3 regions of the Telluria sp. AIW5 genome follow, and region 2 is predicted to be linked to each of the others. Evidence: predicted binding sites of a transcription regulator. Region 2 holds the regulator's gene; each other region holds the start of a gene.
The links. Region 2 encodes sigma-54, which starts transcription at its own class of promoters, with help from an activator protein. Its sites were predicted from a motif close to TGGCANGNAANCTGCTTT; they were not measured.
Positions count from the first base shown of each region.

Region 1: AC1MEM_RS22880 (ANTAR domain-containing response regulator) is a predicted target of sigma-54. The motif match lies at 6,284-6,301, and genes of this name have one in related genera.
Region 3: AC1MEM_RS15445 (ammonium transporter) is a predicted target of sigma-54. The motif match lies at 3,300-3,317, and genes of this name have one in related genera.

Region 1 covers NZ_CM155289.1:5,190,623-5,198,534, forward strand. Annotated here, with positions in the region: gene nirD (nitrite reductase small subunit NirD) at 1-29, opposite strand, end outside; gene nirB (nitrite reductase large subunit NirB) at 52-2,601, opposite strand; gene AC1MEM_RS22870 (MFS transporter) at 2,623-3,915, opposite strand; gene AC1MEM_RS22875 (CmpA/NrtA family ABC transporter substrate-binding protein) at 4,447-5,619, opposite strand; gene AC1MEM_RS22880 (ANTAR domain-containing response regulator) at 5,639-6,274, opposite strand; gene AC1MEM_RS22885 (S9 family peptidase) at 6,757-7,912, shown strand, end outside.
Region 2 covers NZ_CM155289.1:292,989-300,900, reverse strand. Annotated here, with positions in the region: gene lptA (lipopolysaccharide transport periplasmic protein LptA) at 1-390, shown strand, start outside; gene lptB (LPS export ABC transporter ATP-binding protein) at 390-1,151, shown strand; gene AC1MEM_RS01320 (RNA polymerase factor sigma-54) at 1,187-2,659, shown strand; gene hpf (ribosome hibernation-promoting factor, HPF/YfiA family) at 2,723-3,079, shown strand; gene AC1MEM_RS01310 (enoyl-CoA hydratase/isomerase family protein) at 3,179-4,264, shown strand; gene rapZ (RNase adapter RapZ) at 4,429-5,292, opposite strand; gene hprK (HPr(Ser) kinase/phosphatase) at 5,433-6,368, opposite strand; gene AC1MEM_RS01295 (PTS sugar transporter subunit IIA) at 6,414-6,896, opposite strand; gene queF (NADPH-dependent 7-cyano-7-deazaguanine reductase QueF) at 7,241-7,912, opposite strand, start outside.
Region 3 covers NZ_CM155289.1:3,497,280-3,505,191, reverse strand. Annotated here, with positions in the region: gene AC1MEM_RS15465 (hypothetical protein) at 1-127, shown strand, start outside; gene AC1MEM_RS15460 (DUF1345 domain-containing protein) at 183-854, shown strand; gene AC1MEM_RS15455 (YncE family protein) at 869-2,053, opposite strand; gene AC1MEM_RS15450 (creatininase family protein) at 2,131-2,982, opposite strand; gene AC1MEM_RS15445 (ammonium transporter) at 3,366-4,568, shown strand; gene AC1MEM_RS15440 (tripartite tricarboxylate transporter permease) at 4,683-6,209, opposite strand; gene AC1MEM_RS15435 (tripartite tricarboxylate transporter TctB family protein) at 6,222-6,740, opposite strand; gene AC1MEM_RS15430 (Bug family tripartite tricarboxylate transporter substrate binding protein) at 6,751-7,770, opposite strand; gene AC1MEM_RS15425 (pyridoxal-phosphate-dependent aminotransferase family protein) at 7,822-7,912, opposite strand, start outside.

The DNA of each region.
Region 1 (7,912 bases), 640 kb from region 2:
AGCTGGCTCAGTTGAATGTCTCTGTGCATGATGGACTCCTTTACTTATTTGTCAGTTAGCGACTGCGATGGGGATGGTGCGGCGGCGTTCTTCGATCGTCGCCGGACGGACCTGGCCGCGCTCGGGCATGAAGACGACGTTGTCGTCCTGCGCCGGGCTGTTCACGAAATGGCGGAAGCGCTTGCGTACTTCCGGGTCCTCGACCGCGTTCTTCCACTCGCAGGCATAGGTGTCGACCACCGCCTGCATGTCGGCTTCGAGTTCCGCGCCGATGCCGAGCTTGTCGTCGACGACGACGCTCTTGAGGTAATCCAGGCCGCCTTCGAGGTGTTCGCGCCAGGTGCTCGTGCGCTGCAGGCGGTCGGCGGTGCGCACATAAAACATCAGGAAGCGGTCGACCAGTTTCACCACCGTCGCTTCGTCCAGGTTCGACGCGATCAGCTCGGCGTGGCGCGGCTTCATGCCGCCGTTGCCGCACACGTACAGGTTCCAGCCCTTGTCGGTGGCGATCAGGCCGACGTCCTTGCCCTGCGCCTCGGCGCATTCGCGGGTGCAGCCGGAGACGCCGAATTTCACTTTATGCGGCGTGCGCAGGCCCTTGTAGCGGTTTTCCAGTGCGATCGCGAAGCCAGCGCTGTCGCCCACGCCGTAGCGGCACCAGGTCGAGCCGACGCAGGATTTCACGGTGCGCAGCGACTTGCCGTAGGCGTGGCCGGACTCGAAACCGGCGGCGATCAGCTCTTCCCAGATCGGCGGCAGTTGATCGACGCGGGCGCCGAACAGGTCGACCCGCTGGCCGCCGGTGATCTTGGTGTACAGGCCGTATTTTTTGGCGATCATGCCGACCGCGATCAGGCCATCGGCCGTCACTTCGCCGCCGGGCATGCGCGGCACCACCGAGTAGGTCCCGTCCTTCTGGATATTCCCGAGGAAGTAATCGTTCGAATCCTGCAGGCTCGCGTGCTCGGGTTTCAGGACAAAATCGTTCCAGGTTGAGGCGAGGATGTTGGCGGCGACGGGTTTGCAGACATCGCAGCCCAGGCCCGTGCCGTGCCTGGCCAGCAGCTCGCCGAAGCTCTTGACGCGGCCCACGCGCACCAGGTGGTGCAGTTCCTGGCGCGAGTGATTGAAGTGTTCGCACAGCGCGCGGCTGACGGCCACGCCCTGCTTCGCCAGTTCGGCGTTGAGCACTTGCGTCACCAGCGGCACGCAGCCGCCGCAGGCGGTGCCCGCAGTCGTGCATTTTTTGAGGGCGCCGATGCTGGTGGCGCCGTCCTTCACCGCCGCGCACAGCGTCCCTTTCGAGATGTCGTTGCAGGAGCAGATCTGGGCCGCATCCGGCAGCGCGTCGACACCCAGGCCTTTTTTGGGCGCGCCGGCCAATTGCGGCAGGATCAGGCTTTCCGGCGCTTCCGGCAGGTCGATGCCGTTCAGGGCCATCTGCAGCAGCGTGCCGTATTCGGCCGCGTCGCCCACCAGGACCGCGCCCAGCAGGCGCTTGCCGCAGTCGCTGACGACCAGCTTTTTATAAGTCTGGCGCCGCTCGTCAAGGTACTGGACGCTGCGGCTGCCGCTCGTTGCGCCATGGGCGTCGCCGATGCTGGCCACGTCCACGCCCATCAGTTTCAGTTTGGTGCTGAGGTCCGCCCCTAGAAAGCCGCCCGGTGCGCCAAGCACGTGGCGTGCGGCGGTACGCGCCATGTCGTAGCCCGGTGCGACGAGGCCGAACAGCTGGCCGCGCCAGGCGGCGCATTCGCCGACAGCGTAGATGTGCGGGTCCGAGCTCAGGCAGTCGTCGTCGATGGCGATGCCGCCGCGCGGGCCCAGCGCGAGGTCGCAGGCGCGGGCCAGCTCGTCGCGCGGGCGGATGCCGGCCGAGAAGACGATCATGTCGGTGTCCAGGTGCGACCCGTCGGCGAACCGCATGCGGTGGGTGCCTGCTTCGCCATCGACGATCTCGAGCGTGTTCTTGCCGGTGTGGACGGTGACGCCCAGTTCTTCGATGCGGGTGCGCAGCACGCGTGCACCGTGATCATCGACCTGCACCGCCATCAGGCGCGGCGCGAATTCGACGACGTGGGCTTCGAGACCCAGGTCGCGCAGCGCCTTGGCGCATTCCAGTCCCAGCAGGCCGCCGCCGACCACGACGCCAGTGCGGGAGCGATTAAGTGAGCGGTCCCCGCATTCGCGCATCGCTTCCAGGTCTTCGATGGTGCGGTAGACGAAGCAGTCGGCGCGCTCGCGGCCCGGGACCGGCGGCACGAAGGGAGAGGAGCCGGTGGCCAGCACCAGTTTGTCGTAGGGGAGCACTTCGCCGCTGGCCAGCGTGACGGTGCGTTCGGCGCGGTCGATGGCGACGACTTTGGCGTTCAGCTTCAGCTCAAGGTTGGTGCGCTCGAAAAAGCCGGGGGCCACCAGCGACAGGTCGGCCGCCGTTTTCCCGGCGAAGAACTCCGACAGGTGGACGCGGTCGTAGGCCGGGCGCGGCTCTTCGCCGAGCACGGTAATGTGCAGGTGCAGGTTCGGCTGTGACTCGGCAGCGGCCAGCGTTTCGACAAACTTGTGGCCGACCATGCCGTGGCCGATGACGATGATGTTCATGCTTGACTCCTTATTTTCCAACTAAGCCCGCGCCGCGGCAGCGACGGTGGCGGTAGTGCTGAAACGTGCGCCGAGCGCACACAGGCTGGATACGACGACCAGGCCGCCGAGGATCATCAGGGTCTGGCGCAGGTCGCCCGTCCCCTTCATGAGGAAGCCGGCCAGCACCGCGCCGACATTGCCGCCGGCGCCGACGATGCCCGCCACGCCGCCCAGCGCCGTTGGCGCCACGAAGGGCACCAGCGCGTAGGTGGCGCCGCAGGCCATGTGGGTGAACAGGCCGAAGCAGACCATGGCCAGCAGCGCGAAGGCGACGCCGTCGGCATTCGCGAACACGAGCAGGCCCAGGCCCTCGCCCACCATCAGCACGAACAGCACGGTAACGCGGCTGTTGAGGTCACCACGCGCGGCAAAGCGGTCCGACAGCCAGCCGCCAAGCGCACGGGCGAACAGCGCCAGCAGGCCGAAGCTGCCCGCGGCCAGGCCGGCCGACTTGAGCGAGAGGCCGAAATGGTCGACGTAATAGATGGCGGCGATGTTGTGGATGAAGATCTCGATGCCGAAGCAGGCGCCGTAGGTAACGAACAGCAGCCAGGCGCGGTGGTTGCGGCAGGCCGCCTTGAAACTCGCCCAGCCGCCCTTGCCGCCGCCCTCGAAGGCGACACCGGCCGCGCGCAGCGCGCTGAAGTTACCCGCCGGGCAGTCCTGGGTGTAGCGCCAGTAGACAAACGCCATGACCAGCATCGCCACGCCCGGGACGATGAGGGCGATGCGCCAGCCCAGGGTTTCGCTGACGCCCGCCATGACGAGGGCCGACAGCAGCAGGGGCATCGCCGCCTGCGCCGCCCCGCCGCCGCTGTTGCCCCAGCCGGCGGCGGCCGCGTTGGCGGTGCCGACGATTTTCGGGGCGAACATCACCGAGGTGTGATATTGCGTGATGACGAAGCTCGCGCCCACGGCGCCGATCCCCAGCCTGCACATCAGGAAGCTTTCGTAGCTCTGGGCAAAGGCGAGGCCGAGCACGGGAATCGCGCCCAGGGCGAGCAGGCCGGTGTAGGTTTTGCGGGGGCCGAAGCGGTCGCACAGCGGGCCGACCAGCAGGCGCACCAGGATCGTGATCGCGACCGCGGCGATATTGATGTTGGCGATCTGCGCCACCGACAGGCCGAATTCGCCTTTGATCACCGGCATCAGCGGCGCGCAGGCGAACCAGGCGAAGAAGCAGATGAAGAAGGCCATCCAGGTCAGGTGGAAGGCCCGCATCTGGGGCGTATGGAAGTCGGTCAATGTGATGCTGTTTGCTTTGCTGGCCATGGTATCCCTCGTCTTTGAAAACAAAAAGGCGTCCGCGTCCCGAGGTGTGTGACCTGGGAGGCGGACGCCATTGTCCGGAACGCCGGTCCAGCATTGGACCGGCTGTGTAACTGAAGGGATCGCCGTTGATCCTGATGGGAGTAATTGCAAGAGCCGTGCCAGCGGGGGCGCGGGGCGGGTGCCGCGGTCGATCGGGAGAAGGCGCTCTATTGCAGTGCACAATGCCCGCTAATGATGCGGAACGGTGCACCGCGGTGGATTTTGCAGGGTGGGCCGGGCCGCGATCGGACCCCGCGCCCACGCGGTTACGCACGCATCCGGCGTCCGTTACGCCGACATGCCGCTGCGCGGCGTGTGCGATGAACGTAGCGCTAACTGGGCGCTTGGGGATGCTCTGCCATGTGCGAACGCGTCCAATAGAGCGAACGCCAACGCTGCGCGCGCTTCCGCGTGGGCACGGGGTGCCCACCCTACGGTGCTCTTGCGTTCCGGGCGCCGCGTTACGCCGGTGGTGTGCCCGGGTGAATTACCTCACGCGCTCAATGGCTGCGGTTCACGCTGGTGAATCTCGAACGACGCCGCATACGCCGCAGGATCGCTTCCGTCCCATATGCGCCCATCCATCAGCCGGCTGCTGCGCATGACGACCGACGGCGCATCTACCCCTGCCAGCTCGGCCGCCTCGCGATACAAGGCCACCTGGTTCACCGAACCCGCCACGCCCAGGTAATCCGGGTCTTCCCGCAGCAGTCCCCATCGCCGCTGCTGGGTCAGGAACCACATCCCGTCCGACAGCCACGGGAAGGTCGCCTCCCCTTCGCCAAAGAAGCGCAGTTCCGGATAGTCCGAACGGCGCGGCACCAGGCAGGCGCGCAGCAGGTCGATGTCGGCGTGCACATAGGCGGGACTGGCCAGCACCTCGGCGGCGGCTTCGCGGTTGGTGGGCGAAGCGTCGAGCCAGCGCGTGGTCTCCAGCAGGCAGGCGACCAGGGCGCGGCAGGTATTCGGGTGGGAGGCGACGAAGTCGGCCCGCGCGCCGAGCGCCTTGCCCGGATGGTTGGGCCAGACCTGGCTGCTCGATGCCACCAGCGCGCCGCTCGCTTCCATGACCGCGCGCCGGCTCCAGGGCTCGCCCGCGCAGAAGCCGTCCATGTGGCCTGCTTCCAGGTTGGCCGCCATCTGGCTGGGGGGCACGGTGACCAGCTTCGTTTGCGCCAGGGGATCGATGCCGGCGGCAGCAAGCCAGTAGCACAGCCACATCGCGTGGTTCCCGGTCGGGAAGGTATGGCCGAAGGTGTAGCGGCGCGGCTGCTCGCGCATCAGCGCGGCGAGGCCTGCGCCGTCGGACACGCCGGCCGCTGCGATGGCGCGCGACAGTACGATCGCCTGGCCGTTCTGGTTCAGGTTCATCAGCACGGCCATGTCGCGCGCGGCGCTGCCGATCCCCATGTGCAGGCCGTACAGCAGGCCATACAGGGCATGGGCCGCATCGAGCTCGCCGTTCGTCAGGCGGTCGCGCATGCCCGACCACGAGTGCTGGCGGTCGAGCGCCAGCTTGATGCCGTATTTCTCGTCGAAGCCGAGGATCGAGGCCATCACCAGCGGCGCGCAATCGGCCAGCGGCATGAAACCGATACGAAGTGTCTCCTTTTCGGGGCGGTCCGATCCGGCTCCCTGAAAACCTGCTTTTGCCAGGCCAGTCATGCGTTTCCTTTCGCCGGCGTCAGCCCAGCAAATCCTCGACGTCCAGGATGCGCTGCGCGATCTCGGCCAGTCTCATGTTCTTGTTCATCGCCAGGCTGCGCAGGCGGCCGTAGGCTTCGTCCTCGAGCAGCTTGTGGCGCGCCATCAGCACGCCCTTGGCGCGGTCGATTACCTTGCGCTCGGCCAGCTTCTGGCGGGTGTCGGCCAGTTCGCCCAGCAGTTTCTGTTCGCGCCTGAAGCGCGCCAGCGCAACGTCGAGCACGGGCCGCACGCGTTCGGCGCGCAGGCCGGCCACGATATACGCCGACACGCCCGCCGCCACCGCCGCTTCCATCGTCGCCGCGCTGTCGTCTTCGGTGAAGAGCACGATCGGGCGGCGCGCCTCGCGGGTGGCGATCACGATGTGTTCGAGCACGTCGCGCGCATCGGATTCGCTGTCGAGGATGATCAGGTCAGGCTGCAGCTGGGCGATCCGTTCGGGCAGGAAGATGTCTGGCGGGAGCGAGGCGACGATGTCGTAGCCCGACTCCAGCAGGCCGACGCGCAGTGCCGCGCTGCGGCTGGCCTGGGCGGCCCGGGCTGCATCGCAGGCCTGGGCATCGCCGCCGGTGACGACGACGATGCGCAGGCTGGGGGTGAGGTCCGCTTGTTTCATGCTGCAATTGATGCAAGAAACGGGCCACGCCTCATATAGTTTCCCTACAGTATCGATATCGTCCAGGCCTATATCTCAACAGCTTAGGCCGACGGGTCATTCACCAGCCTGATCGCCAACATCACAAACAGAAAGTTTATTTATGGATCGGAGGCATTTATACTGCACCGCAACATCAACGAATTACAGGAGATCATCATGTCGCCAGTCGAATACTTCCACGCCAGCGTCGCAGCCCTTGCCGTCATCGTGCGCATCGCCATGTTGCTGCCACGCGCGCCAAAGGCACAGCAGCAAGCGGCCTGATTCCGCAACAGTAAGGCAGCACCGCATCCCGCGGCCCCGTACCTACGTACGCGGGCCGCTTTTTTATTGTCCGGCGATCGCTGCCGGAATCCCCCGTCGCTTCAGTGGCTGCGCTAGAATGCATTCGCATTTTTTCTAGCCAGAAAGCTATTTTCTCTCCTCACCAGAACTCCACGATGCGACTTCCTGCACTGACTTTCCTTGCCGCCCCGCTGTGCGCATTGCTTGCGCTTCCGGCTGTGGCCGCGCCCACGCCCATTACCCTCGACCAGGCCATGACCCATCCGGACTGGATCGGCAACCCGGCCGAAGCAGCATGGTGGAGCTGGAACAGCCAGGATGTGTATTTCAAGCAGAAGCGCACCGGCTCGCAGTTGCGCGACACCTTCATCGCCACGAAAGGCAGCCCGCAAAAAGTCGCCGACGCCGACCTGGCGAAGCTCGACAGCCCGGACATGGTCTATGACCGTGCACATACACGCACCATCATGGTGCGTAATGGCGACCTGTTCGAGCGCGACCTGAAGAATGGTGCACTGGTTCAGATCACGCGCGGCCTCAAGGCCGAGGACCCGCAGTACTCGAGCGACGAGCGCGCGGTGCAGTTCCGCATCGGCCACGACTGGTTCAGCTGGGACCGCGCCAGCCGCCTGCAGGCGCCGGTGGCGCTGCTGCGCGCGGCGAAGGATCCGGCTGTGCAGGAACCGGAAGCACTGCGCGACATGCAGCTACGCCTGATCACGACCTTGAAACGCGCGAAGGACGACCGCGACGCCGCGCGCGCCCGTGTCGACGAAGAGCGCCGCTTCGATCCCACCCGCGCACCAGGCCCGGTCTACCTGGGCGACAAGATCACGATCGAAGGCAGCGCCCTGTCCCCTGATGGCCGCTACCTGGTGATCGTCACCGCTGCCAAGGGCGCCGACAAAGGCCGGGTCGGCAAGATGCCGCGCTACGTGACCGAATCGGGCTATGAAGAGATGGACGACGAGCGCACCCGCGTCGGCCGCAGCTATCCCGTGCCGCACCAACTGAAACTGATCGACCTGGTTGCCAACCGCATGCAGGACATCCTCTTCGACACCCTGCCCGGCATCGCGACAGACCCGCTGGCGAGGCTGCGCGCCGCCGCCAGACTCGATCCCCTGAAAGGCAACCGCCTGCTCCGCATCGCTGACCGTGCCGATGCGGTCCGCTGGAGCCTCGATGGCCAGCAGGCCGCCGTCATGCTGCGCGCTATCGACAACAAGGACCGCTGGATCGCCACCATCGACCTGAAGGCCGCGAAACTGAAACCCCAGCATCGCCTCACGGACGAAGCCTGGGTCAACT
Region 2 (7,912 bases):
GTGGCGACCTTCCGCCAGAAGCGCGACGGCGGACCCGACCTGTGGATGGAAGGCCAGGCCGAGCGCATCGAATACGACGAGCGCCAGGAGCTGGTCAAGCTGTTCTCGAAGGCGATCGTCAAGCAGCTCGAAAACGGGCGGCTGACCAACGAGCTCGATGGCGCCTACATCTCCTACGACAGCCGCAAGGAAGTGGCGACCGTGCGCAACGACGCCAGCGGCGAGAGCAAGCTTGGCGGCGGGCGCGGGACGCTGATCATCGCACCGCGCCGCGGCGCGCCTGGCGCACCTGCGGCAGCGGTTCCCCCGGCCGGCGCGCCGGCGGCCAAGGCTGCGCCTGCATCGGCACCTTCATCGACGCCGGCAGCGCCAGTAGCAGGAAAGCGATAATGAAAGAAGCAAGCGACAAGCGCAGTACCCTGGTCGTGCGGGGGCTGCAGAAAAGTTACGGCAAGCGCCTGGTGGTGCGCGACGTGTCGCTCGAAGTGGGTTGCGGCGAAGTCGTCGGCCTGCTCGGGCCGAACGGCGCCGGCAAGACCACCTCGTTCTACATGATCGTCGGCCTGGTGCCGTCGGACGCCGGCGCCATCGAAATCAACGGCACCGATATTTCGAGCCTGCCGATCCACCGGCGCGCGGTACTCGGTTTATCCTACCTGCCGCAGGAAGCCTCGGTGTTTCGCAAGCTGACGGTCGAGGACAACATCCGCGCCGTGCTGGAGCTGCAGCGCGACGACAACGGCAAGGCACTGACCAAAGCCGCCATCAACGACCGGCTCGACTCGCTGCTGGCCGAACTGCAAATCGAGAAGCTGCGCGAGAACCCGGCGCTGTCCTTGTCGGGCGGCGAACGGCGCCGCGTCGAGATCGCGCGCGCGCTCGCCACCAATCCGCGCTTCGTGCTGCTCGACGAACCGTTCGCCGGTGTCGACCCGATCGCCGTGATCGAGATCCAGCGTATCGTGCGCTTCCTGAAGGAGCGCGGCATCGGCGTGCTGATCACCGACCACAATGTGCGCGAGACGCTTGGCATCTGCGACCGCGCCTACATCATCAACCAGGGCGCGGTGCTGGCGTCGGGACGCCCCGACGACATCATCGCCGACGAGTCGGTGCGGCGCGTCTACCTGGGCGAACACTTCCGCATGTAGCAAGCCTGTAGCAAAACACGGAACCCAAGCGGCACATGAAACAATCCCTGCAACTCCGGACTTCGCAGCACCTGGCGCTCACGCCGCAGCTTCAGCAGTCGATCCGCCTGCTGCAGCTGTCCACGCTCGAACTGCACCAGGAGATCGAGCAAATCCTGTCCGATAATCCGCTGCTCGAGCGGCTCGACGATCCGCTCGACCACTCGGTGCGCCTGCTGGCCGACGGCGCGCTCAACGCCGCGCCGGCGCAAGGCGAGGCGCCGGCGTCGAATGCGGAAGAGGGCGCCCCCGCAGCCGCGGATGGTGCCGACGGCCTTGACGGCGGCGGCGAGGTCGAACGCGGCGAGTCCGACGCGGACTGGGGAGAGTTGTCACGCGCGTCGAACGCCGACGGCGACGACGATGGCCGTCCGCAGCTGGGCGCTATCGGCGTGACCTTGCGCGAGCACCTGACGGAGCAGATCCGGGTGACCGGCGTGACGGCGCGCGACCGGGCCCTCGCCGAACTGGTGATCGACGCCATCGACGACAACGGCTACCTGGAAGAGCAGCTCGACGAGATCCACGCGCGCCTGCCGGAAGAGCTGGAAGTCGAGATCGACGAACTGCGCTGCGCGCTGGCGATGGTGCAAAGCCTCGATCCGGTCGGCGTCGGTGCGCGCAGCGCGTCCGAGTGCCTGGCGCTGCAGATCCGCGCCATGCCGGGCGTGCCGCTGGTGACGCGGCGCATGGCTTTGAAGATCGTCGAGGGTTACCTGACCTGGTTCGCGCAGCGCGAATTCACGAAGTTGAAGAAAGCGCTCGACTGCGACGACGAAGACCTGCGCGAAGCGCAAGCCGTCATTCGCCAGTGCAATCCGCATCCCGGCGCCGCCTTTGCATCGAGCGTCTCGGACTACGTCGTTCCGGACGTTATTGTCCGCAAATCGAAGAACGGCTGGAGCGTTTCGCTGAACAACGAAGTCATGCCGCGCCTGCGCGTGAACAACGTCTACGCGAATTTGCTCAAGCAGGGAAAAGGCGAAGGCCAGATGAGCGCGCAGCTGCAGGAAGCGAAGTGGCTCATCAAAAATATGCGCCAGCGTTTCGATACGATCCTGCGTGTTTCGCAGGCAATTGTGGAGCGTCAGAAGAACTTTTTCAGCCATGGCGCGGTTGCCATGCGTCCCCTTGTGCTTCGCGAGATTGCTGATACACTGGGTCTGCACGAGAGCACGATTTCTCGCGTAACAACTCAGAAATTCATGCTGACCCCGCACGGCATGTTTGAGCTGAAGTATTTCTTCGGAAGCCATGTCGCCACCGAAGCGGGGGGCGAAGCATCGTCCACGGCGATACGGGCGCTTATCGCGCAGCTGACAGGAGCAGAGGACCCAAAGAACCCATTATCCGATAGCAAGATCGCGGAAATGCTCGGTGAACAAGGCATGGTCATTGCGCGCCGCACGGTTGCAAAATACCGCGAAGCGCTCAAGATCCCTCCCGTCAGCCTCCGCAAATCCTTGTAACAGCGGCAGCCACGCGCACTCCTTGCGCGGCCCGGCGGCCGCTATCTTCTCAAAGGAGTGTGTATGAATCTCACCATCAGTGGCCACCACCTCGACGTCACCCCCGCCATCCGTGAATACGTACAGAACAAGCTCGAACGCATCACCCGACATTTCGATCAGGTCATCGATTCCCACGTGATCCTCGCCATCGACAATCTCACCGAAAAAGACAAAAGGCAAAAGGCCGAGATTAACTTGCGCGTGTCCGGCAAGACCGTGCACGTGGAGAGTGTGGCGCAAGACCTGTATGCTGCGATCGACCTGCTCATGGACAGGCTGGATCGCCAGGTGATGAAATACAAGACGATGTTGAAGGACCATAGTCGTGAGGCGCTCAAGCGCCTGCCTGAAGGCGGAGAGCCTGCTGCGGCGCTGTAATACCGGGCACTGAGCACCGTCTGAACGAGGGCGCCGGGAGGCGCCCTTTTCACGTCTGCCTTCGGTAAAATACATGTCTCTTTCACCAGCTCACTCGCCATGACCGACCACGTCCTGACCCGCATTGCCAACGGCACCGGCACGATCACCCTCGACCGTCCCAAGGCCTTGAACTCCCTCTCGCTGGCAATGGTCCGCCGCCTGACCGACATCCTGCTGGCCTGGCGCGACGACGCCTCCGTGTCCGCGGTCGTGCTCACCAGCAGCAGCGAAAAAGCCCTGTGCGCGGGCGGCGACATCCGCTTCTTCCACGAAGCGGGGCACGCCACGCCGCTTGGGGGCAGCGCGCTGCTCGAGGATTTTTTCACCGAAGAATACGCGCTGAATCACCTGATCCATTTCTATCCGAAACCGTATATTGCGATCATGGATGGCGTGGTGATGGGCGGCGGCATGGGCATCGCCCAGGGCGGTCCGCAGGCCGGCCTGCGCATCGTCACCGAGCGCACGAAAATGGCGATGCCGGAAGTGAATATCGGCCTGTTCCCGGATGTCGGCGGCAGCCACTTCCTGTCGCACGCGCCTGGGCAGCTGGGCAATTACCTGGGCTTGACGGGATTGACGATCGGCGCGGCCGACGCTTTGTATGTCGGCCTGGCCGACGTCTTCGTGCCGGGCGCGCAATTGGGCGAACTGAATGCGCTGATCGCATCGACGCCGGGCGCGCAAGTGCCCGAGGCAATCCGCGCCTTCGCTGCGCGCTGTGCCACGGACGCGGGACAAAGCGTCCTCGAAACGCAGCGCGCCGCGATCGACCGCCACTTCGGCGCCGGTTCGGTGGCCGCGATCATGGCTTCACTGGAAGGCGATGAGAATCCGTTTGCGCAAAAGGCTTTGGGAGCGATGCGCCAGCGTTCACCGTTGATGATGTGCGTGACGCACGAGATGCTGCTGCGCGGCGCCTCACTCGACGTTGCCGACTGCCTGCGCATGGAACGCACGCTGGTGCGCCGTAATTTCGAGCACGGCGAAGTGCTGGAAGGCGTGCGCGCGCTGGTGATCGACAAGGACAACGCGCCGCGGTGGAATCCGCCGACGCTGGACGCCGTGATGGCGGACATGGTCGAAGCCTTCTTCGCGCCGGCGTGGCCGGAACACGCACACCCCTTGCGGCATTTGCGTTGATATCGGTGGCGTAACGTAGCGTGGGCTCTCGAGCCTACGCGGTCATACCTACGCTTACCGTTCGGCGTCGATTACCGCAAACGCCGATCATGTGGCGCACGCGTGGGCATGCCCACCCTACGGTAAGCCAGGGCCAACGATGAACGCAGGTGCAACGTGTCTTCTTACGACTGCTCGCGATGCCTTAACACCACGCGCTCGGTCTCGTTGAAATAGGCCGCCAGCCGCTCAGCCATGTACACCGACCGATGCTGTCCACCGGTACAGCCGACGGCCACCGTCAGGTAGCTGCGGTTATCGGTCTTGAACGAGGGCAGCCACTTTTCCACGAATTTGCAGATATCGTGCAGCATCTCGGTGGCGCTCGGCTGGGCCTCGAGGAAGGCGATCACCGGGGCGTCCTTGCCGGTCAGCGGGCGCAGCGACAGGTCGTAATACGGGTTCGGAATAGCGCGCACGTCGAACACAAAGTCAGCATCGAGCGGCACGCCGACCTTGAAGGCGAAGGATTCGAAGAACAGGGTCAGCGGTGCATGCTGGACCTCGGCCAGTTCCTTGATCCAGGCGCGGAGTTTATTCGCCGACGCCTCGGAGGTATCGATCACATGGCCCAGCTGCTCGATCGCCCCCAGGCGTTCGCGCTCTTCGGCGATGCATTCGATCAGGGTGCGGCGCGACGCCGGGTTCTCGCCCGGGCGCAGCGTATGCGACAGGGGATGGCTGCGCCGCGTTTCGGAAAAGCGCGCGACCAGCGAATGGGTGCTCGAGGTCAGGAACAGGACTTTCAGCTCGTGGCCGCTTTCTTCCAGCCTGGCCACGGTGAGCGGCAATTCCGCCAGCGACTCGGCGCTGCGGGCGTCGACGGCGACGGCCAGCTTGTCCGTTCCTTCGCTCGACACGGTTTTCACCAGCTGCGGCAGCAGTGCCGGCGGCAAGTTGTCGACGCAGTAGTAACCCGCGTCTTCCAGGACATTCAGGGCAACCGATTTGCCCGATCCGGAGATACCGGTAATGAGAACAATGTGCATGGGTTGATGATACCGCAACAGCCCCCCGTTTGTCGTCGTCCGTGCCAGAATCGGCCGGATCGGGGTGCATACGTTCCGATCACGCAAGTTAGCGGGGAATGCGGCGAGGGTTTAGCGGCCGTATTTGGAACGATGGTTTTTCAATCGCCGCTCATCGCCTGTCTCTGCCGCTCCATGAACTCCTGCAGCGTATCGATCCCGCGCAGTTGCAGGATCGTGTTGCGCACAGCGGCCTCGAGCAGCACCGCGATGTTGCGGCCGGCGGCAACGGGAATGACGACCTTGCGGATCGGCAGTCCCAGCACCTCTTCGGTCGGGAAGTGGAAGGGTAATCTCTCGACTTCTTCGTCCAGCACGCCGCGTTTGACGAGGTGGACGATCAGTTTCAGGCGCATCTTGCGCCGCACGGCGGTCTCGCCAAAAATCGCCTTGATGTCGAGCAGGCCGAGGCCGCGCACCTCGAGCAGGTTCTGCAGCAGCGGCGGGCAGCGCCCTTCGATCATGTTCGGGGCGATGCGCGAGAATTCCACCGCATCATCCGCCACCAGCCCGTGCGAGCGCGAAATCAGTTCCAGGCCGAGCTCGCTTTTGCCGAGGCCCGAATCGCCGGTAATGAGCACGCCGACGCCGAGCACGTCCATGAACACGCCATGCATGATGACGCGCTGGGCCAGCTTTTTCGACAGATACACGCGCAGGAAGTCGATCACCTGCGCCGCCGGCAGTGGGGTCGAGAACAGCGGGATGTTCTGCTCGTCGCAGATGGCGAGGATGTCGGGCGGGGTTTCGAGACCCTGGGCGATGATCAGCGCCGGCGGTCCGCCGCCGATCAGTTCGCCGATCACATGGCTGCGCGAACTCGATTTCAGGCGGTGGTAGTAATTCAGTTCCTGGTGCCCGAAGACCTGGATGCGGCCCGGGTGGATCAGGTTCAGGTGGCCGACCTGGTCGGCGGCGGAGGCGACGTCGCCCGAGATCAGCCGTTCGCCGCCAGGAAAGCCGGCGAACCAGCCCAGTTGCAGGCTGTCGCGGTTGTCGTCGTACAGCCGTTGGATGGTAAGCGGAGTCTGCAGCATGGCTTGATAATAAGGAAAAGACCCAGGGGGAATACTCCCCCGAGTTTAACCCAAGGCCTGCAAACTGGGTTGCCAGTTGATAATACGTTCGTGGATCGAGCGCGGATCGGTATCGGTGGCCAGCGCCGTGCGGATCGCTTCGTCCGAGAACAGCTCGGCGATTTCCGACAAAATTTCCAGGTGCTGCTGGGTCACGTGGTCGGGAATGAGCAGGAAAAACAGCAGGCTGACCGGCTGGCCGTCAGGCGACTCGAATGGAATCGGTGCCGCCAGGCGGACGAAGGCGGCGATCGGCTGTTTTAAACTCTTGCTGCCCTTGATGCGTCCATGCGGCACCGCCACGCCGTGGCCGAGGCCGGTCGAACCGAGGCGTTCACGCGCAAACAGATTCTCCGAGACGGTCGAACGTGCGATCCCGCAGTTGTTCTCGAAAATGAGTCCGGCCTGTTCAAAGGCGCGCTTCTTGCTCGACACCGCGATGTCGAGCTGGACGTTTTCAAGAGAAAGGATTTTGCTGAGATTGGTCATTTCACGCTTTTCATGTTGCGGCGCACGAGGAGCCGACTTGCGGAGCGGAATTATAGGCCTGTTTTTGAGGCCTGTAATTCGATTTCGCGTCGGTATCCTACGCCTGTCACCGGCCCGTTTCGACCATTCACCCAGCAGTGGCGTGAGCGCTGTTTGCGCTTCCACAAGAGTTCACGCAATTTCCGTAACGAAAATCCATGCGCCTTGGATGAAACGGGGGAGGACGGGAGGATTTGCCGTGTTTTCCTCACATTTGCCCGAAAAATAGGCAAGCAGGCAGCGTGCGCTGACTGTTGTTTTTTCGTTAGTTTCTGTGGCTGGAAAGGTACAGCCCCACAAACCGTTTACTGGCGTGCGCCGCGCAAATTGTGCGGACGCCCGGTACTGAAGTTGGCCCGCCATGGATTGATGTCGAGGCCGCCACGACGCGTATAGCGCGCGTACACCGCCAGCTTGCTCGGTTTGCACTGGCGCAGGATGTCGATAAAGATGCGTTCAACACATTGCTCGTGGAATTCGTTGTGCTCGCGGAAGCCGATCAGGTAGCGCAGCAGGCCTTCCTGGTCGATCTGCGGACCGACGTAGTCGATCTGCACGCTTCCCCAGTCCGGCTGGCCGGTCACCAGGCAATTCGATTTCAGCAGGTTCGAGACCAGGGTCTCTTCGACCGGCGCTTCCTCGAAATTGGCGGTGAGCAGGTGAGGCGCCGGCGCATAGTTGTCGACCTCGATGTCGAGGCGGTCCAGCGACAGGCCGTCGAGTTCGCCCATTTTGAGCTTGCCGAAGTGTTCCGGTTCCGTGAGCGTGATGTGGACCGGCGCGCCGAAGGCGTTCGACAGGTCTTCGCGCAGCAGCGACAGCAAGGCGTCGGGGCCGGCCAGGCGGGTCTGGTTGAAGGAATTCAAATACAGCTTGAACGACTTCGACTCGACGATGTTCGGCGAATCGGCCGGCGCGCTGACCGTTGCGATCGCCACCTGGGGCTTGCCGCGCATGTTCAGCCACGACAATTCATA
Region 3 (7,912 bases), 2.3 Mb from region 2:
ACTGCAGCGCATGCTTATCTTGCATAATTTACTTTTCTGGGGACTGTCGCTGTCGACGCTGGCGGCCAACGGCCTGGCGTTTTCCGTGGCAGGCTGGCGTCAGTTGGGCCGCGCAGCTGACTGTTAACAACAACGGCTCGTCTACAAATTTAATTCAATTTTCCTGATCGGCTTGCAGATAGATGTCTTCCACCTTCTTCCGAAACCGTTACCGCCTCTTTCACTCCCATCCACGCCTGATGAGCGCGTCCGCCGTAGGTGTGATTGTGGGAGCGGCGCTGCCGCATGGCTGGGGACTTTCCCTGAAATGCCTGGTCGGATGGAATATCGCGGTATGGCTTTACCTGGGCATGACGAGCTGGGTAGTTCTGCGCGGCGACCCGCGCCAGATAACCAGGCTGGCTGAACAAGAGGAAGCGAACGCAGTCTTTGCGCTGTCGGTCATGTCTGTCGGAGCGATGATCAGCCTGGCTGCGATCGTCATCGAACTCGCCTCCGCCAAAAGCATGACCGGAGACCAGAGACTGACGCACTACGGCCTTACAGCGGCAACGGTATTGGGCTCATGGCTTCTGGTGTCCGTTATATACAGCTTCCATTACGCCCACCTGTACTATCGTTCGCACACTGGCAACAAGCCCCTTCGATTTCCTGACGATACCCTGGAGGCCGGGTACTGGGACTTTCTTTATTTCTCGTTCACGATTGCGGTTGCAGCGCAGACCTCCGATGTCAGCATCCATTCCACGACGGCCCGCAAGGCCGTGCTCGCGCAATCGGTGCTGTCATTCGTATTCAATGCCGCGATCATTGGGATGTCGATCAATATCGCGGCCGGACTGGTGGGCAGTTAGGCGCGGTTGATCCGCTAACGCAGGTTGCCCGTATGCCCGAGCGAGTAACGCCCCGGCTGCGGCCACACGGTCAATCCATGCGGCTCGCCCCCCACCTTCACCGAGCGCACGTCGCCGCTGCCCGTATCGATCCGGTACACGACATCGTCAAATCGCCCCGCCAGCCACAGCCACTTGCCATCCGCGCTGACATTGCCCATATCCGGGCTGCCGCCATTCGGAATCGCCCAATGCGCGACGATCTTCTCGCTGGCGAATTCCAGCACGTCGACGCTGCCCGGGCCCTTGCGCTTGCCGTGGATGCGGTGCGTGCCGCGGTTGGTGATGTACAGGAATTTGCCGTCGCGGCTGGGGTACAGCCCGTGCGTGCCGGGACCGGACGGAATGAAGCCGACCTTGGTGAAACTCGCGCCGTCGATGATGTGGACGCCGTCCGCCATCATGTCGGCCACGTAGAAGCGCTTGCCGTCCGGCGAAATGCGCACGTCCTGCGGCATGCCCTTCTTGCTCGTGCAGACTTCGCTGGCGCCGGGATTGCGCGGGTCGAAGCCTTCGCGCACGCGCGTGCCGGGCATGCTCAGCTTCAGGTAGCCCAGCACCTTGCGTTCGGCGAGGTCGATCCTGGCGATCGAACCATCGAACTCGCAGGTGAACAGCGCATAGCGCCCGTCGATCGAGAACTCGGCGTGGTTGATGCCGCCGCACTTCGGCACGTCGATCGCATACTGCATCGCCATCGTGTGCGGATCGCGGAAGTCGAGCCGGCGCCGGGCTTCGGCGACCACGATCGCCGACTTGCCGTCGGGCGTGAAGTACATGTTGTAGGGGTCGTCGACCGGCACCGTCTGGCCCGGCTTGCCGGTGACCGGATCGATCGGGGTCAGGCTGCCGCTGTCCTGGCGCTCGGCGTTATTCGCGACCCACAGCGTGCGCAGGTCCCAGGCCGGGATCACGTGCTGCGGGCTGATGCCGACCTTGAAGCGGTCGACGACTTTCATCGTTGCCGGATCGATCACGCTGACGTCGTTCGAGCGCAAATTCGGCACGTACACGCGTTCGAGGTCGCCGCGTACGGCGGCGCTCAGGTGCGTCGGACCGATTTCGCTGTACAGGTTGTTCGGATCGAGGACCGGCGGCATGCCGGAAGCCGCGACGACGTGGGAGGGCCCGGTGACGACCGGTGCCTGCTTGCTACGCATGAGGATGGCCGCGCCGGCCACGATGGACAAGGCGACGATGGCGCCGACTGTTTTTTTGAATCGCACGATGGGGTTTTTCAGGGTTGCCGGGTTGGGTTCTGGTTGGGATGCGCCTCTACTACGGCGCGGATGGCGGCGACGGAGGCCTCGACGACAGCATCGACGCCGGCCTGGCCGAGCGCCGCCGTTGCGCGGCGCGGGTCGCCATTGACGCCGCCGGCCTTTCCGGCAGCGGCGCCGGCCGCGAGCAACTCCTGGCGCACCAGCCTGGGATCGACCGCCAGCGACAGCGCCGTATCGGCGAGGCCTGCGTGCAGGCCGATCTCCGCATCGCCATAACCGCGGCGCTTCAGGCCGGCCACATACGCCGTTTGCGTCGCTCCGTAATAGCCGAGCAAGGCGTGAACGCGGCAAGCTTGCCCACGGTTGACGCGGTCGGCCGCCTTTTCTTCGTTTTTCTGGTAGCCGCCGTGGTCGCCGAGGAAAAACACGTCGCGCGCGCCGTGCTGGCAGAAGCTGCGCGCGGTGGCTTCCAGCACCGATTCGAAGGCGGCGTCCGGAATCGAGATCGTGCCGGCAAAGCGCATGTGGCCGACCGGCGGCGTGATCGACCCTTCGGGCACGTAGGCGACGACCGGGGCGACGACCGCATTCCCGAGGCGCTGGGCGACGCGGCCGGCCAGCACGCGGGCGCGCACATTGTGCTTGCCGAGCACGATATGCGGCCCGCTTTGTTCGGTGCCGCCGATCGGCACCAGCACCGTGGTGGCGCCGGCTGCGATGCGGGCCTGCAGTTCGGGCGAGGTCAGGTCTTCGATATAAACGCTGGCCGGGGCGCCTGCAGCTGCCAGTACGGGGGCGGCCAGCATCGCGGCGAGGCTTGCGGCGCCGAACACCTTGCGGCGCCGGCTGTTCTGCGGATGAAGCATCGTGGGTCGTTTTCCTGGGCTGTTTCCGGCGCGTCGCGGATGCTTTCCGCGCGTCACTCTCACATCATTGTAGAGCAGGCGGTCCGGTAAAAACGGAAGTTGAGCGAGTATTCGCGGGCTCTGTTGCAAACCAGCAGTTCGGGATTGTCTTCGCTACAAGCCGGGCGCCCACGCGCCCGCTTTTAGTGCAGGCTCTGCCGCATACAGGTGCGCTAAAACGTGCGCCGAACGCACACTTTTAGTGCATCGCACGTGAAAAGCCCTGCCGCGCAGGAAAATGTCGAGAATATTCAGCACCTTGACGATGCGCCACGGGGAGGCGCGAATTTTGCTTTACCACATCCTCTCGTCTTACATTCGCACTCTTTTAGAAAGTCACTCGGATGGATGCACTACATAATGGCGCCGACACCCTGTTCGTCCTGCTCGGCGCGATCCTGATCCTGGCCATGCACGCCGGCTTCGCATTTCTCGAACTCGGCACGGTCCGCAAGAAAAACCAGGTGAATGCCCTGGTCAAGATCCTGGTCGATTTCGCCGTCTCCACGATTGCGTATTTCTTCATCGGCTACAGCATCGCCTACGGCGTCAACTTCTTTTCCGACGCCGCTGCCCTGAGCACGCGCCACGGCTTCGAGCTGGTCAAATTCTTTTTCCTGCTCACCTTTGCCGCGGCGATCCCCGCCATCATTTCCGGCGGCATCGCCGAGCGCGCGAAATTCCACCCGCAGCTGGTCGCCACGGCGCTGCTGGTCGGTTTCGTCTACCCCTTCTTCGAGGGCATCGTCTGGAACCACAACCTCGGCGTCCAGGCCTGGCTGCATACCGTCCTCGGTGCCGAGTTCCACGACTTCGCGGGTTCGGTGGTCGTCCATGCCGTGGGCGGCTGGGTGGCGCTGCCGGCGGTGCTGCACCTTGGTGCGCGCCGGGGGCGCTATACGAAAGCGGGCACGATCGCGGCCCACCCGCCATCGAGCATCCCTTTCCTTGCGCTGGGCGCCTGGGTGCTGGCAGTCGGCTGGTTCGGCTTCAACGTCATGAGCGCGCAAACCCTCGATAAAATCAATGGCCTGGTCGCGCTCAATTCGCTGATGGCGATGGTCGGCGGCACCCTCGCCGGCGTGCTGGCCGGTAAGAACGACCCGGGTTTCGCCTATAACGGGCCGCTCGCCGGGCTGGTGGCGGTGTGCGCGGGCTCCGACCTGATGCATCCGCTGGGGGCGCTGGTCACCGGCGCCATCGCCGGCGGCGTCTTTGTCTGGATGTTCACGCTGACGCAAAACAAGTGGAAGATCGACGACGTGCTGGGCGTCTGGCCCCTGCACGGCCTGTGCGGGGCCTGGGGCGGGATTGCGGCCGGCATCTTCGGCCAGCGCGCGCTGGGTGGCCTGGGCGGCGTGTCCTTTGTCTCCCAGCTGATCGGCACCCTGATGGGCGTGGCGATTGCGTTTGCGGCCGGCTGGCTGATTTACGGCCTGCTCAAGCGGCTGGTGGGGATCAGGCTCGATCCCGAGGATGAGTACAATGGCGCCGACCTGTCGATTCACAAGATCAGCGCCACGGCGGAGCGGGAGACGAGCTGGTAGGGTGGGCATGCCCACGCGTGACGCCCGCCCTAGTGTTGGCGTGCTTGTCTTCAAACGAAGCCAACAATGCGCGTCGTTCACGCGTGGGCATGCCCACCCTACGTACTGCGAAAATCAAGCAGCGTGGCCTGGCTCCGCAGCCACCGGCGCCCGCGGGAAGAATCGCTGGCGCAGCGAACCCAGCAGCGACCAGCCGAGCCCGGCCACCGCCAGCGTCATGATCGTGCCGACCAGCCCGTTGCTCCAGAAAATCTCCAGCCCGCCGCGCGAGGCCAGCATGCTCTGGCGGAACGCGTCCTCGGCCCGGTCGCCCAGCACCAGGGCCAGCACCAGCGGCGCCAGCGGGTAGTCGAGTTTCTTGAACACGTAGCCGACGATGCCGAAGGCCAGCATCAGCCAGATGTCGAACTGGGCGTTATGCACCGTGAAGGCGCCGATCGCGCACACCACCAGGATCACCGGGGCGATGATCGAGAACGGAATGCGCAGGATCGCGGCAAACAGCGGCACCGTCGCCAGCACGATGATCAGGCCCGAGATATTGCCGAGGTACATGCTCGCAATCAGTCCCCAGACGAAATCCTTCTGCTCGACGAAGAGCAGCGGACCCGGCTGCAGGCCCCAGATCATCAGGCCGCCGAGCAAGACCGCGGCGGTGGCCGAGCCGGGGATGCCCAGCGCCAGCATCGGCAGCAAGGCACTGGTGCCGGCCGCATGTGCCGCCGTTTCCGGCGCCAGCACGCCGGCGACGTTGCCCTTGCCGAAGCTGTCCTGGTCGCGGGCGAACTTCTTGGCCACGCCATAGCCCATGAACGAGGCCGCCGTGGCGCCGCCAGGGGTGATGCCCATCCAGCAGCCGATCGCCGAGGAACGCAGCAAGGTGGCGAAGTGGCGCGGCATCGTGGCCCAGGTCTTGAACACCACCTTCAGGTCGATCTTGCCGTTCTTGCCGCGGAAAGCCAGGCCTTCTTCGATCGTGATCAGGATTTCGCTGATGCCGAACAGGCCGATCACCGCCACCAGGAAGTCGAAGCCGCGCAACAGCGGTGCGGCGCCGAAGGTCATGCGCAACTGGCCGGAAATCGTATCGAGGCCGACGGCCGCCAGCACGAAGCCGACACACATGGCGATGACGATCTTCGCCTTTGCTTCCTTGCCCATGCCGATGAAGCTGGCAAAGGTGAGGAAATAGACCGCGAAGAATTCGGGCGGCCCGAAGCGCAGCGCGAACTTGGCCACCAGCGGCGCCAGGAAAGTGATCATCAACACGCCGACGAGCGCCCCGATGAAGGAGCCGGTAAAGGCGCTGGTCAGCGCTTCGCCCGCCCTGCCCTGCTGCGCCATCGGGTAGCCGTCGAAGGTGGTCGCCACCGACCAGGCCTCGCCCGGAATATTGAACAGGATCGAGGTGATGGCGCCGCCGAACAGCGCGCCCCAGTAGATGCACGACAGCAGGATGATCGCCGAGGTCGGGTTCATCGTAAACGTCAGCGGCAGCAAGATCGCCACCCCGTTCGGGCCGCCGAGCCCGGGCAGCACGCCGACGACGATGCCGAGCAGGATGCCGACGATCATCAGCCCACCGTTGTGCCACGACAGGACGGTCGAAAAACCCTGGAGCAGCGCGTTGAAGTCATCCATGTGAAGTTCCGATCAGTAACCGAACAATTGCTCGAGAGGGCCCTTGGGCAGCGGCACCGTGAACATGATTTCAAAAATCCAGAACAGGACCAGGCTGATGACGACGCCCGTGATGGCCGACCTGTACCAGGTGAATTTGCCAACCAGGCACATGAAGATGCCGATGAACAGCGCCGAGGCCACGTAGATGCCGATGAACTGGACCGCCGAGATATACACAATCAGCGGCAGCAGCACGATGGCCACCAGCTTCGCCTGGGCCTGCTCGAGGAAGGCGGAGCGGTCGTTCTTGCGCAGTGCCTGGACGACCACCACGATACTGCCCAGCAGGATGGCGATGCCCATGCGCATCGGGAAATACCCGGCCTGCGGGCCATCCTCGGCCCAGCCGGCGCCGAGCTTGTAGTTGCTCACGATGGCCAGCAGCGCGAACGCGGCAACCACGATGCCGACCGCGATTTCCATAGTCCGCTTGGTAATGACGGTCGCCGACGGCGCCACGCCACCGTGGGTCTCTTCTTGGGGAGTCATGGTGCGCCCCTTACGGTGCCATGAAACCGGCCGCCTTCATGATCTGGCGGTGGGCCTGTTCGTCCTTGCCCAGGTAGGCGCGCAGCTGGTCGCCCACCATCACGGTCGACTTCAGGGCGTTCTTGGTCACGTACTCTTTCCACTCGGGCGTGGCCACCACCTTCTGCATCAGGTCCGTGTAGTACTTCGCCACTTCCGGCGCCACCTTGCCTGGCAACATGAAGACGCGCAGCATCTGGTACTGCACGTCGAGGCCTTGTTCCTTGCAGGTCGGCACGTCGGCCCAGCTCTGGGTAGCCGTCACCTTCTCGGTGTAGGCGCTGCGCTTGTCCGCGAACAGGCACAGGGCACGGTGCTGGCCGGCGCGCCACTGCGCGATCGATTCGGACGGATTGTTCGGGTTCGAATCGATGTGCTTGCCCGACAGCTGGGTGGCTGCCTCGCCGCCTCCCTTGTACGGGATGTAGATGAACTTGACGCCCGCCGCCTTTTCCACCATCGCGGTAATGATCTGGTCCTCGCGCTTGGAGCTGGTGCCGCCCATCTTGAACTTCGACGGTTCCTTTTTCACGGCGGCCAGGTATTCCTGGACCGTCTTGTAGGGGGTGTCGCTATTGACCCAGAAGACGAATTCGTCCTGCGCCACCATCGCCACCGGCGTCAGGTCGCGCCAGTTGAAATCGAGCCCGGTCGCCAGCGGCACGGTGTACAGCCCGGACGAGGACACGACCAGCCGGTGGGCGTCGCCCGGCGTCGCCTTGATGTCGAGCAGGCCTTCGGCGCCGCTGGCGCCGGCCTTGTTCTGCACGATGATCGGCTGGCTGACCAGCTTGTGCTTGGCGATGATGCCCTGGATCGCGCGCGCCATGTTGTCGGTGGCGCCGCCGGCGCCGAAGGGCACGATGAACTCGATCGATTTGGTCGGTTCCCAATCTTTTGCCATGGCGGCGTTGGTCATGCCGAGGGCCAGGCCTGCGATTGCGAGAGAGTGCTTGAGGGTGACGTTGAAACCAAGCTTGAAGTTGTTCATGAACTGTCTCCTGTCCGGCCGTGGCCGTTATTTTTAGTGTTCTACTACGCCTTAAGCTGCCTGTTGCCGGGCGGCGCCCGGCAAGGACTCCCGCAGAGACTGCATCGCGGCAGCCACCCCGCCCGCCTGGTGCGGCACCCCG